Regions from separate parts of the Clostridioides sp. ZZV15-6598 genome, predicted to be linked through region 3. Evidence: riboswitches for the same ligand, from Rfam matches in the RefSeq annotation. Region 3 holds a riboswitch; each other region holds the start of a gene.
The links. A riboswitch is a leader RNA that binds a small molecule or an ion and turns the genes downstream of it on or off. The one in region 3 is predicted to bind S-adenosylmethionine.

Region 1 (3,203 bases), on a different contig from region 3:
AATTCATCATCCATTTCTCTATGTCCTTTAAAGTATTTAACTACTTTTTCAACACTAAATGTTTCATCATTTACATTTTCTATTAATGCTATTGAACACATGTTATAACCGTTTTTATGTTCATCAAGCTTAACCACTAAATCAGAATCCTGTTTTTGTTTAATAGTTACAATTCCATCAGCTTCTGACCAATTAGCTACACCTTCATAAATAAAAGCATAAATCAATATTCTTTTTATTTCTTTTATCTTATTACCATTGATTCTTATATTTTCGCCTTGTGTATTACTTCCTGTTCGGTCATCTCCATCTAGTTGAGCAAAAGGAGGATGTTCTAAATTACCAAAGGAATTGCCTAATGCTTGAACAGCGCCCTTTACACCATTTTTCATTTCAAACAAGCAACCTAAATCTAAATCTATATTACTACTTCTTAGAGCTCCAAAAAAGCCCTTTTTTTGTACCTTTTGATTCCAATTTAAATTAACTAAAATCTCACCTAAATCGGTATTTTCTTTTTTTGTAAGATTTATTTTTTGTCCTTTTTTCAATTCTATAGCCATAGTAATCTTCCTCCACAAACATAGATTTACTTAAATGGTAGCACTTAATAAGTCAATATTCAACAAGATTACAATAATAATGTTAAAATTATACTAATTCTACTAGAAAACAGGAATTACAATTCCTTTGTATTTTTCTTCAATTAAGTTTCTTGCTTTATCTGATGTAAGAACCTCTTGTAAAACTTTAATTTTTTCACTGTCTTTATCCTCAGTTCTAAATGCTAAAAGGTTAGCATACTCATCATTTACTGGTGCTGTGTAGATTCCATTTTTCTTAGCATCAAGACCAGCAGGTACTGCATAAGTAGTGTCTATAAATGCAGCAGTTACATCTGGAAGAGAAGATGGTATTTGAGCAATATCTAATTCTTTGAATTGTATGCCCTTTGGATTTTCAATTATATCTTTAGGACTAACTAAATTATTTTCTTTAGGTAAAGTTAAAAGTCCGATACTTTCAAGATATCTAAGGTCTTTAGAACAAGAAGATGGATTGTTGCTTATTGCAATTGTATCTCCTTTTTTAAAATCATCAACAGATTTTATTTTGTAAGAGTAAAGTATCGCTGGGCATACATATAGTTTAGTCCCAGCCATTATTTTATAGCCTTTAGCTTTAACAGCTTCTTTTAGATAAGGCTCATGCTGAAATAGATTTGCATCAATTTCGCCATTATTTAAAGCTTCATTTGGAAGTATGTAATCGTCAAAGTTTTTAACTTCTAAAGTATAACCTTTTTCTTCAATAAGTGGTTTTAATTCTTCTAATAACTCTCCACCTGGAACTAAAGTAGCACCAACAACAATTTTTTTATCGTCTTTAGATTTTGAACATCCAACTACAGATAAAGTAAATACTAGACATAATAACAAACTTAATAATTTTTTGAATTTCATAAAAATTCCCTCCTGAATATAATTGATTAGTTAAAAATAAAATACCCTCTTTTTATCACATTGTGAAAATAAAATAAGCCTGAGTGTAAACTCAGGCTTTAAAAGCTAATTTAAACTCATCTTTCAGTACAATACTGCAGGATTTAGCACCAATGTATATTAAAATATACTGGTTGCTGGGTTTCATAGGGCCAGTCCCTTCACCACTCTGGATAAGAAGTATTAATTTTTAATTATGTTATACATATTAGCATGATTTTCTATATCTGTAAACATAATTTTGTAAATATTTTAAAGTTTTTGTTATTTTTACTTAACACCTAAAATTCCAGAAACTAAAATATTAGTATCAGCACCTAAGAAATAGTCATTTATTTCAATACTATCTAAAATAGATCTTAATGAATTTTCCTCATGTTTTGTACCAACAAGTTTATCTTCTACAAAAGATACATCACACTTTCCAAAGAAATCTCCAAAAAACTTTATACTAGTTATTATACCTTTATCAACATTTAAATTAAATTCTACATTTCCACCAGCATATTTTAATTCATTTGAAAGAGAGTATTTCGGTGAATTACCAAAATTCCAATCCCAAGTTTCATATTTTGATTTAGTAAGCTTTTCTATTTCCTCTATGTCATATTTACTTAGAGAATAATTTGTATTATCAGCATTTGTTGCAGAAAGATAATTCATTATAGCATCTTTAAACTCAAGTATATCCATATCAGACTGTAAGTGTTCACTTATATTGGTTACACGAGACTTTACAGATTTTATACCTTTACCTTCAAATTTTATGGGTTTTACTTTTAGTGCGTTTGAAAGGTCATTTATTTCAGATGAAAATAAAAGTGTCCCATGGTGCATTACTTTATTTTTATAGTTATGTTGAGCATTTCCAGAGAACTTTTTACCATCTATAAGAAGGTCATTTCTTCCAGAAAACTCAGCACTGACATCTAAAGTTTTAAGTAAGTCTATTATTGGCTGGGTGAATCTTCTAAAATCACTAAAACTATTATTATTACAAGCTATAAATGTAAAGTTTATATTTCCTAAATCATGAAATACAGCTCCTCCTCCAGATTGTCTTCTAACAACTGGTATTGAATGTTCTTTTATATACTCTAAGTTTATTTCAGAGAGTGTATTTTGATTTTTTCCAACAATTATAGAAGGTTCATTCCTCCATAAAATAAATAAATCTTCATCAAAATTTTTAAGTAAATATTCTTCCATTGCTAAATTAAAATAAGGGTTTGTTTTTTCATTGTAAATTAATAACATTAAAGTAATTCCTCCATATAATTGATAAAATTTTTTTAGATGATTTTGGTACAATTAATTTTATAATTCGACAATGATATAAAAAATCCTTTAAAGTAAAATTTTTAAAACTTCCTTGCAAAGTTTAAATAAATAATATATACTCAAAATATATTTAATAAAAGTGAATAAAAGGGTAGAGGCGCAATAATCTATCAGTACCAATAAGGAGTTAAGCACAAAGATTTATTGGGAAAGGGGATATTGCCGAAGTTTTATAATCGATGCTTTAAGATTATATTGCTGGGGGTACATAAAATATATGTACAACTGTCACAGGTTTATTTGTGGTGAGCTATCATTTAAGGAATTATATTATATTTGTTTTTTAGTATTATCAATGTATTGTAATGTTTAAGCCTTGAGTGTTTACCACTCAAGGCTTTTTTATTTTATCATAACCCA
Region 2 (3,203 bases), on a different contig from region 3:
AAGAAAAACAAAATAAACGTTTTGTTTTTCTTCACCTTTAAATTTTTACAATCATTACATAAATATTTTAATCTACTTTTAATAGTTTTTTAACTGACTTACTATAATCATTTCTCTTTACATCTTCTAAGAATCTATCAATTTCATGCTCTGATTTTGCATTTACAAAAATAGCAAGTTCTTCTTCATCTATAATATTATAGCTATCTATATACTTATCTAAACATTTTAAAATACCATCTCTATTATATTCACTAAATCTGACTACCGCACTACATTCATCTTCTATAAGCCCACTCAAATCCAATTTACCTTTTGAAAAAGACTTTATATTTGAACTCCTATCATCTATTATATCTATTATATCAGCATAAACAGCACTTCCTGTTGCACCTCTTCCAGCTCCCTTACCTACAAAAGAAAGTTCTCCTACTGAATCTCCTACTATAATTACTACATTAAACTCATTATCTATTTTAGACAGCATATTATCATTATCCACCAATGCTGGTCTAACAAATCCACTTACTTCTCCCAATTCATATTTACTTCTAGCAACTAATTTTATCTTACAATTTAATTTCTTAGCATATTCTATATCCTTTTCATCTATTGAAGTTATTCCTTCTAATAGCAAATCTTTCCAGTATACTATTTTCCCATAAGATAAAGTAGATAATATAGATAATTTTCTAGCACTATCATATCCTAAAACATCTGCATCTGGATTAACCTCTGCAAAGCCTAGCTCTTGTGCTTGTTTTAAAGCTACATCATATGGTAAATTTTCATCATACATCTTTGATAATATAAAGTTGCATGTTCCATTTAAAATAGCATTTATGCTTTTTATATTATTACCTTCTAGTGATTCTATTAATGGCTTTAAAACTGGAATACCTCCTGCTACTGATGCTTCAAATTTAATGCTAACATCATTTAAGTTAGCCAACTCTATAAGGTCACTACCTCTTTCAGCTAATAAATCTTTATTTGCTGTTACTACATGTATTTTTTTATTTAGAGCTCTTGTTACATAATCAAGAGCTGGATTTAGTCCTCCAATTACTTCAACTAATATATCAATATCTTTACTAAATATATCTTCTATATTTGTTGTTACCTTATCAAAATATCTCTTTGTTTTATGCTTCTCTTTGTTTTTAACTAAAATTCCAACTATTTCTATTTCTCTTTTTGAAGTATTATTCTCTATTAAATCTATTAATCCACTTCCTACTGTTCCATACCCTAATATTCCTATCTTCACTGTTCCATACCCCCATCATTTTTGATTGTATTAATTTATTTATATATATAAATAAATTAATTAAAAAAGCTTGAGTATAAACTCAAGCCATATGACGGGTTTATACTCATCTTTCAGCATAATTGCTGCAGGATTTAGCACCAATGTATATTAAAATATACTGGTTGCCGGGCTTCATAGGGCCAGTCCCTCTGCCTCTCTTGATAAGATTGCTAATTTAAATTTATGTTTAATAGTATAATACAATTTTTGCCAATTGTCACTATATTTTTTAACTTCTTTTTTCTAAAATAATCTAATTAATTATCTAACTGCTCTTTTAGTTGGTTTACCTTTTTTTGTAACGTTATTATTTTTAACCTTAGCTTTTGCCTGTTCATGCCCTGGGAAAAGTATCTTAGGCTCATCAATATTTCTCTTGTAAATAGTAAATTTAAAACCAATAGCTTGAACAAACTCTGCTCTTAAAGCTTCACATACTGCATTAGCAGTTTCTTTAGCATCAAGACCTGCATTTTCTAGTATAGTAACCTTTACTAATTCTCTAACTCTTAGCATATCCTCTAATTGCTCTAAAAAGCTTTCTGTAACGCCTTCCTTACCAATTTGTGTAGTAGGCTTTAAAGTATTTGCTAAAGATCTTAAATATGCTCTTTGCTTTCCTTTTAACATATTATCACCTCTATAATTCTATATCAAAATTAATTGTAAAATTCAAATTCCAATTCATAAATTCTAACTATATCTCCATCTTCAATTCCCATCTCTCTAAGCCTATCAAATATACCTTGACTTTCCATAGCTTTTTGGAAATATTGAAGTGATTCCATATCATCAAAATTTACAGAATACATTATTCTTCTAAGTGCCTTACCTGTAACTACATATACACCATCTTCAACATCTATGTTCAATTCTTCTTCTGTTCCAATATCAAGTTCTGGTCTATACATTTCTTCTTCTGAAACTAATTCTATATCTTCTACTTCTTTTAACATTTTAGAAACGTAGGCAATTACATCATCTATTCCTTGACGAGTTGCTGCAGACATCTTAAATACTGTATATCCTCTACCTTCTAATTCATCCTTAAATTTTTCAAATTGGCTTTCATCTTCCAATATATCAAATTTATTTGCAACTACAACTTGAGGTCTTGTTGAAAGCTTCTCATTATATAACTTAAGCTCATCATTTATTTTGTCAAAATCCTCAATTGGGTCTCTACCTTCTAGTCCAGATATATCTACAATATGTATCAATACCTTAGTTCTCTCAACATGTCTTAAGAATTCATGACCTAATCCTATACCTTCAGACGCACCCTCTATAATTCCAGGTATATCAGCAAGTACAAAACTATCTCCAAACTTAGTTTGAACAACACCTAAATTTGGTGTCAATGTTGTAAAATGATAGTTTGCAATTTTTGGCTTAGCTTTAGTTACAACTGATAAAAATGTTGACTTACCTACATTTGGAAATCCTAAAAGACCTACATCTGCTATCATTTTAAGTTCAAGAGTTATCCATCTTTCTTCTCCATCTGTACCAGACTTTGCAAAAGCTGGAGCTTGTCTTACTGCATTTGCAAAGTGTTGATTACCTTTACCACCTATACCACCTTTTGCAACTACTGCTGTATCTCCTTCTTTCTTTAAATCTGCTAATACAAGACCTGTAGCTTCATCTCTTATTACTGTACCTGCTGGTACTTTTAATATTAAGCTTTCTCCATTTTTACCAGCTCTTTTACCTTTGCTACCGTCGCCACCGTGTTGAGCTTGATATTTTTTCTGGTATTTGAAGTCCATTAATGTTCTAAGACCTAAATCAACTTCAAATATGATGCTCGCTCCACGACCACCATCTCCACCATCTGGCCCACCAGCTGGAACATATTTTTCTTTTCTAAATGCTACCGAACCATTTC
Region 3 (3,203 bases):
TCCCATTGGCTCTATATGCACTTTAGATGTATAAGTAAGTTTATATTCCTTTTCCTTAACAGTCTCCTCTAAAAATGGGATATGTTGAAAGAAGTTAGCATCTAAAGAACCTTCATCTAAAGCTGTATTTGGAAGCACATAATCATCAAATATCTTTACTTCTAAATCATATCCTTTTTCTTTTAATAAAGGCTTTGCAACTTCTAATATTTTTGCATGTGGATTTGATGATGCCCCTACTAATATTTTTTTATCCTCTTTGTTTGAACATCCTACTGCTGATATTGCTATTGCTGACACTAATGCTACTGATAATAATTTTTTTAATTTCATTTTTTACTCCCCCTTTAAAAATGTTTTATTAATTAAGTTATTTTAGTTTCTTATAAGCTAGATTTCCTAAACCTTGTATTATTTGAACTAGTATTACAAGTGCTATTACTGTATAAACCATTACTGCTGTATCAAATCTTTGGTATCCATAAATAAGTGCTATATTACCTAGTCCTCCAGCTCCTACTGCACCTGCCATAGCTGTATAACCAAGTATAGAAATTACTGATAATGTAATCCCAGATACTATTGAAGGCATTGCTTCTTTTATCATAACTTTAAATACTATTTGTTTTTTTGTAGCCCCAAAAGATTTGGCAGCCTCTATCAATCCCTTATCAACTTCATTTAATGAACTTTCTATAATTCTAGCGATGAATGGTGCTGCACCAATAGTTATTGGCACTATTGCAGCAGTCTCTCCTATACTTGTTCCAACAATTAATCTTGTTATTGGAATCATTGCAACTATAAGTATCATAAATGGGAAACTTCTAAATATATTTACTATAAATCCTAGTGCACTATTAATCGTGCTATTTGGTTTTAATCCATCTGGTTTTGTAACTACTAATATAATTGCTAGTATAAATCCTAATATGGTTGCTACTACAGTTGGTACTATGACCATATATAAAGTTTGTAATAATGCATTTGGAAATAGTGTTGTTAAAAAATCAATTAGACTATTCATTTATCATTTCCTCCCATCTTATGTCCTTATCTGTAAGATATTGTTTTACTTTCTCTCCACTTTTATCTGAAACATTTATAATAAGTGAACCTAAAATATCTTCTTTAAATTGTTCTAATTTCCCAAATATTATAGATACATCTATGTTTAACTCTCTTGCCATTGTTGTGATGATAGCATCATTAGAAATGTCTTTAGGGAATAGTATTTTTATATTTGTTCCTTTTGGTAAAATTATACTTTCTTCACCTATTAATTTTCTAAGTCCTTTAGTATTTCTCAAGAAAATTTCTTCTGTATCTCCTACTTCTAATACTTCTCCATTTTCCATTATTGCCACTCTTCCACAAATTTGTTTTATAACTTCCATTTGGTGAGTTACCACTATTATTGTTATTCCTAGGTTTTTATTTATATCTTCAAGTAATGAAAGAATTGATTTTGTAGTATTTGGGTCTAATGCTGAAGTAGCTTCATCACAAAGAAGTACTTGTGGATTTAGTGCTAAAGCCCTAGCAATTGCAACTCTTTGTTTTTGACCACCACTTAAGTTTCTTGGTTTATCATTTTTCTTTTCAGATATCCCAACCACTTCTAATAACTCTAAAACTCTTTTTTTAATTTCTGCCTTTGTATATCCAAAACACTCTAAAGGTAATGCTACATTATCAAACACTGTTTTTCTTTCAAGTAGTGAAAAGTGTTGAAAAATCATTCCTAACTCTTTTCTTAAATCTCTCATTTGCTTTTCATTTAATGACTTTACTTCCTTATCAGATACAAGCACACTACCTTCTTGATACTCTTCTAGCCCATTTATACATCTAAGTAGTGTTGATTTTCCAGCACCACTATGACCTATTATTCCAAAAATTTCTCCAGATTCTATCTCAATACTTACATCTTTAAGTACTTGAATCTTTCCATAATACTTATTAACATTTTTTATGCTAACCATAAAATTTCCTCCCCACATATTCTGCTCAATTTGTATGTTTATTTTTATTTATGTATTTTAAATTTGTATCTAACAAAATAAAAGCCTGAGTATAAACTCAGGCTTAGAAAGCTATTTATACTCATCTATCAACTATATTAGTTGCAGGATTTAGCACCAATGTATATAAAATATACTGGTTGCCGGGTTTCAAAGGGCCAGTCCCTCCACCACTCTTGATAAGACGTTATTTAATTTAATTTAATTCGATTATCATTTCTTGCTATGTTATATATGATATATTTATTAATAATATTTGTCAATAAATTTATTTAAAATTTTTATTTTTTATTATTACTAATAAAAAACAAATAGCTTTATTCTATTGATTTTCTAGACCATAACTCTTTACATTTTCAATGGTTATATAACATCATATAACTATTAAGCTATCTATTTGATTTCGCCTATAAAATAAAGCCAGAAAGCTAATATGTTTTTTATAAAACTTTATTTTAACATAAATAGAATGACTTAAAGATAATTCTATGATAAAATTCTACCAGTTAAAAATAAAAATTATGGAGAATAATAAATGAAAAAATTTACAGAATATATTGGTTCTCAGTTTGGAAATCCTAGAGGTATTATTGGCAAATGTTGCTGTTTGATAATGAATACAATAAACCAGAAAATGTATAAAAGTTTAATATCATGTATTCGTCTTAATGAACAATCTAGACTACTCGATATTGGATATGGAAATGGATATTTGATTCAACAAATTTATAAAAAATATTCCACAGACATATGTGGCATAGATATTTCAAAAGATATGAAAGAACTTGCCACAAAACAAAATCTCAAAGGTATTGAAGATGGCAAAATTCAACTTTCAATAGGAAATTGTTGTAATTTGGAATACAAAGATAATTCTTTTGATATAGTGACCTCTATAAATACAATTTATTTTTGGGATGATACAACAAAGGGATTGTCAGAAATATTTCGAGTTTTAAAACCAGAAGGCATTTTTTATAATGTAGTTTACTCAAAAGAATGGTTACAAAAACTATCATACACTAAAGAATTTCAACTTTTTGATAAGGAAAATTTAATTTTATTAGGTGAAAAAGTAGGATTTTCAGAAATAACAATTGAAGACATTGTAAATGGTAAAAGCTACTTGGTACAATATAGAAAAAATGATTTTACAGAATAATCTATTTTTTATATTTA
Region 4 (3,203 bases), on a different contig from region 3:
ATTGTACTATTTCTTGACCAGTTGCAAATCCAGAACCTATTACAGTTGCTACATATGCTCCAGCAAAACTTATAACCATTTTGATGTTTATTTTACCTGACATACACACTACTCCCTCCTAAATAAAATAAATTTTTAATAAGTAAAATTTAATGTAAGTTTATTAAGACTATATTAGTTGTATTAGTGCTACTTTTCAATATTTTTTGAATTATTTAACATTACTTAACGAAATCTTAACCAGTTTTTAACATATGTCTTCTAATATGTATTAATTTAATGCAATATTATATAATGAAATATATTAATCTCAGTAAATAATGTTTCTTTATTATATGATTGAAAATTAGTATTTATTAAATATATTTAATTATAAAATAAAAAACTGCTAAAACGTAATTATAAAATTACATTCTAGCAGTTCCTTGTCTAAGCATTATTCACCTAATGCATCTTTTCTTAATTGTTCTACTTTATCAGTTTTTTCCCATGGTAAATCTATATCAGTTCTACCAAAGTGACCATAAGCAGCAACCTTTTTGTAAAGAGGCTTTCTTAAATCTAAATCTCTTATTATTGCTCCTGGTCTTAAATCAAAGTGTTTGTTTACTAGTTCAACAAGCTTTTCTTCTGAAACTTTACCTGTCCCAAAAGTATCTATAAATATAGATAATGGTCTAGCTATCCCTATAGCATATGCAAGCTCTATCTCACATTTCTCTGCAAGTCCAGCCGCAACAATATTTTTAGCTACATATCTAGCAGCATAGGCAGCAGATCTATCAACTTTTGTAGGGTCTTTTCCTGAAAAAGCTCCTCCACCATGTCTAGAATATCCACCATAAGTGTCTATTATTATTTTTCTTCCTGTAAGACCTGTATCTCCTTGAGGTCCTCCTATAACGAATCTTCCTGTTGGGTTTATATAAATTTTAGTATCTTCATCAAGTAATTCAGCTGGTATAACTGATTTTATAACATGCTCAATTAAATCTTGTCTTATCTTATCATTTGATACTGTTTCACAATGTTGAGCTGATATAAGAACTGTATGTACTCTTACAGCTTTATTTCCTTCATATTCAACAGTAACTTGAGTTTTTCCGTCTGGTCTTAAATAATCAACTAAACCTGTCTTTCTAACTTCTGTAAGTCTTCTTGATAATTTATGAGCTAATGATATTGGAAGTGGCATTAATTCTGGAGTTTCATTACATGCAAATCCAAACATTATACCTTGGTCTCCAGCTCCTACTTTTTCTATTTCTTGTTCTATTTCTTCTCCAGTCTTACTTTCTAGACCTTCATCAACTCCCATAGCTATATCTCCAGATTGTTCATCTATAGAAGTTATAACTGCACAAGTGTCACAGTCAAATCCATATTTTGCTCTTGTATATCCAATTTCTTTTACTGTTTCTCTTACTAATTTAGGTATATCTACATAAGCAGATGTACTTATTTCTCCAGCTACTAGAACTAAGCCTGTTGTTACTGTAGTTTCACAAGCTACTCTAGACTGTGGGTCTTTTTCTAACAATGCATCTAATATTGAATCTGATATTTGGTCACATATCTTGTCAGGATGTCCTTCTGTAACTGATTCTGATGTAAATAAATGTCTTGCCATTTTTGTTCCTCCTTATTCATTCTTAATTTTTATTATAGGTTTTACCTTATCTTCAATTCTTAGAAATTTTACTCAAAATAAAAAACCTCTCCTTATAAGAAGAGGTTAATAATCGTAATCGCATACTAATTAACTGACCTCATCTTTCAAGACTTTTGTCTTGTAGGAATTAGCACCTTTTCCCATTTGGGTGGTTGCTGGGCTTCACAGGGCCTATCCCTCAGCCTCTCTTGATAAGGTAATCAAGATTTAAATTTTATTTTACCTTATTAGCTTACTATTTTTTTAAAATTTTGTCAAGATTTTTAGTCATATTTTTGCCATCACTTTTTTTGTGAGACAAATAAAATATTATCTCTATCTGAAATTTAAAGTTAGGTCTTTTTAGTGCTTTTTATTCATATATTTTTTTGAAGGGGGTGTTCCTATTGTATTTAGCTAAAGTAAATTACAGCGATGATGATGTTATACAGGTGCTAAGTTCAGTTCTCAAAACCATAATTAATGAAAATACGATTGTTGTTTGCATAGGAACAGACAGGGCTATAGGTGATACTTTAGGCCCTTTAGTTGGAACAATACTTAAAAACAGTAAATTTAAATACCCCGTTTACGGTACACTAGATAACCCTATTCACGCCTTAAATATATATGAGTCTTTAGATACTATAAAAAATACACATATGCAAGGTAACTTCTTGGCTATAGATGCTTGCTTGGGGTCGCAGAGTAACATAGGTAATATACAAATTAGAGAAGGACCTATCCTGCCCGGAAAAGGTGTGGGAAAAAAACTACCTCAAATAGGAAATTATTCTATAGTAGGAATTGTAGATAAAATTGATGAAAATAACAGACTTTCATTTAATAATATACGTCTTAGCTTTATATTAGACTTAGCTGAAACAATAGCTTTAGCACTATTGGTATCTACTTAAATCTTATATAAGGTAACTGATAAAATTTTTTATATTAAAAGGGTAGATACTATAGAGTATTTAATTTAATAAATACTCCAAATTATCTACCTTTTTATTTTGATGTTTATTCTTCTGTTTTCATACGCATAAATTTTATTTTTCTACTAAAGCAAACATTAACTCACCTTTACAGACAAGTTCTTCACCAACATAAGCTTTAGCATCTGCTTTTGCTATATTTCTTCTAAGTGTTGTCATTTCAACTTCCATAGTCAATGTATCTCCTGGTCTTACTTCTCTCTTGATTCTAACTTTATCAATACCTGCAAATACACCTAATTTGCCTTTATTTTCTTCTAAAGACATCATTGCCACTCCACACACTTGTGCTAGAGCTTCTACTATCAACACTCCTGGCATCAACGGATAATCTGGAAAATGACCTTGAAAAAATGGTTCATTAACTGTTACATTTTTTATACCAACAGCTCTTTTTCCAACTTCTAACTCTGTAATCTTGTCCACTAATAAAAATGGATACCTATGTGGTATTAGTTCTTTTATTTCATCTATATTTAACATTTTAAACTCTCCTAATTATTTTCTTTTGAAAGACCCACCTGTTTCAAGTAAATCTATTGAGCCCAAAGCAA

Region 1: it holds a riboswitch for S-adenosylmethionine, as region 3 does, so the genes downstream of both, KGF50_RS13885 (MetQ/NlpA family ABC transporter substrate-binding protein) here and KGF50_RS16855 (methionine ABC transporter ATP-binding protein) in region 3, are expected to answer to the same signal.
Region 2: it holds a riboswitch for S-adenosylmethionine, as region 3 does, so the genes downstream of both, KGF50_RS05835 (homoserine dehydrogenase) here and KGF50_RS16855 (methionine ABC transporter ATP-binding protein) in region 3, are expected to answer to the same signal.
Region 4: it holds a riboswitch for S-adenosylmethionine, as region 3 does, so the genes downstream of both, metK (methionine adenosyltransferase) here and KGF50_RS16855 (methionine ABC transporter ATP-binding protein) in region 3, are expected to answer to the same signal.

Annotation. Positions count from the first base shown of each region.
Region 1 is NZ_JAGWCS010000073.1:6,755-9,957, forward strand. It holds gene KGF50_RS13880 (TerD family protein) at 1-563, opposite strand, end outside; gene KGF50_RS13885 (MetQ/NlpA family ABC transporter substrate-binding protein) at 666-1,463, opposite strand; SAM riboswitch class I at 1,577-1,682, opposite strand; gene KGF50_RS13890 (lipoate--protein ligase) at 1,773-2,759, opposite strand; lysine riboswitch at 2,928-3,104, shown strand.
Region 2 is NZ_JAGWCS010000019.1:34,573-37,775, reverse strand. It holds gene KGF50_RS05835 (homoserine dehydrogenase) at 68-1,270, opposite strand; SAM riboswitch class I at 1,374-1,480, opposite strand; gene KGF50_RS05830 (YhbY family RNA-binding protein) at 1,574-1,942, opposite strand; gene obgE (GTPase ObgE) at 1,972-3,203, opposite strand, start outside.
Region 3 is NZ_JAGWCS010000115.1:4,126-7,328, forward strand. It holds gene KGF50_RS16845 (MetQ/NlpA family ABC transporter substrate-binding protein) at 1-333, opposite strand, end outside; gene KGF50_RS16850 (methionine ABC transporter permease) at 371-1,027, opposite strand; gene KGF50_RS16855 (methionine ABC transporter ATP-binding protein) at 1,020-1,985, opposite strand; SAM riboswitch class I at 2,104-2,210, opposite strand; gene KGF50_RS16860 (class I SAM-dependent methyltransferase) at 2,560-3,186, shown strand.
Region 4 is NZ_JAGWCS010000017.1:26,065-29,267, reverse strand. It holds gene KGF50_RS05330 (hypothetical protein) at 1-103, opposite strand, end outside; gene metK (methionine adenosyltransferase) at 437-1,630, opposite strand; SAM riboswitch class I at 1,767-1,870, opposite strand; gene yyaC (spore protease YyaC) at 2,059-2,568, shown strand; gene fabZ (3-hydroxyacyl-ACP dehydratase FabZ) at 2,704-3,132, opposite strand; gene mreB (rod shape-determining protein MreB) at 3,148-3,203, opposite strand, start outside.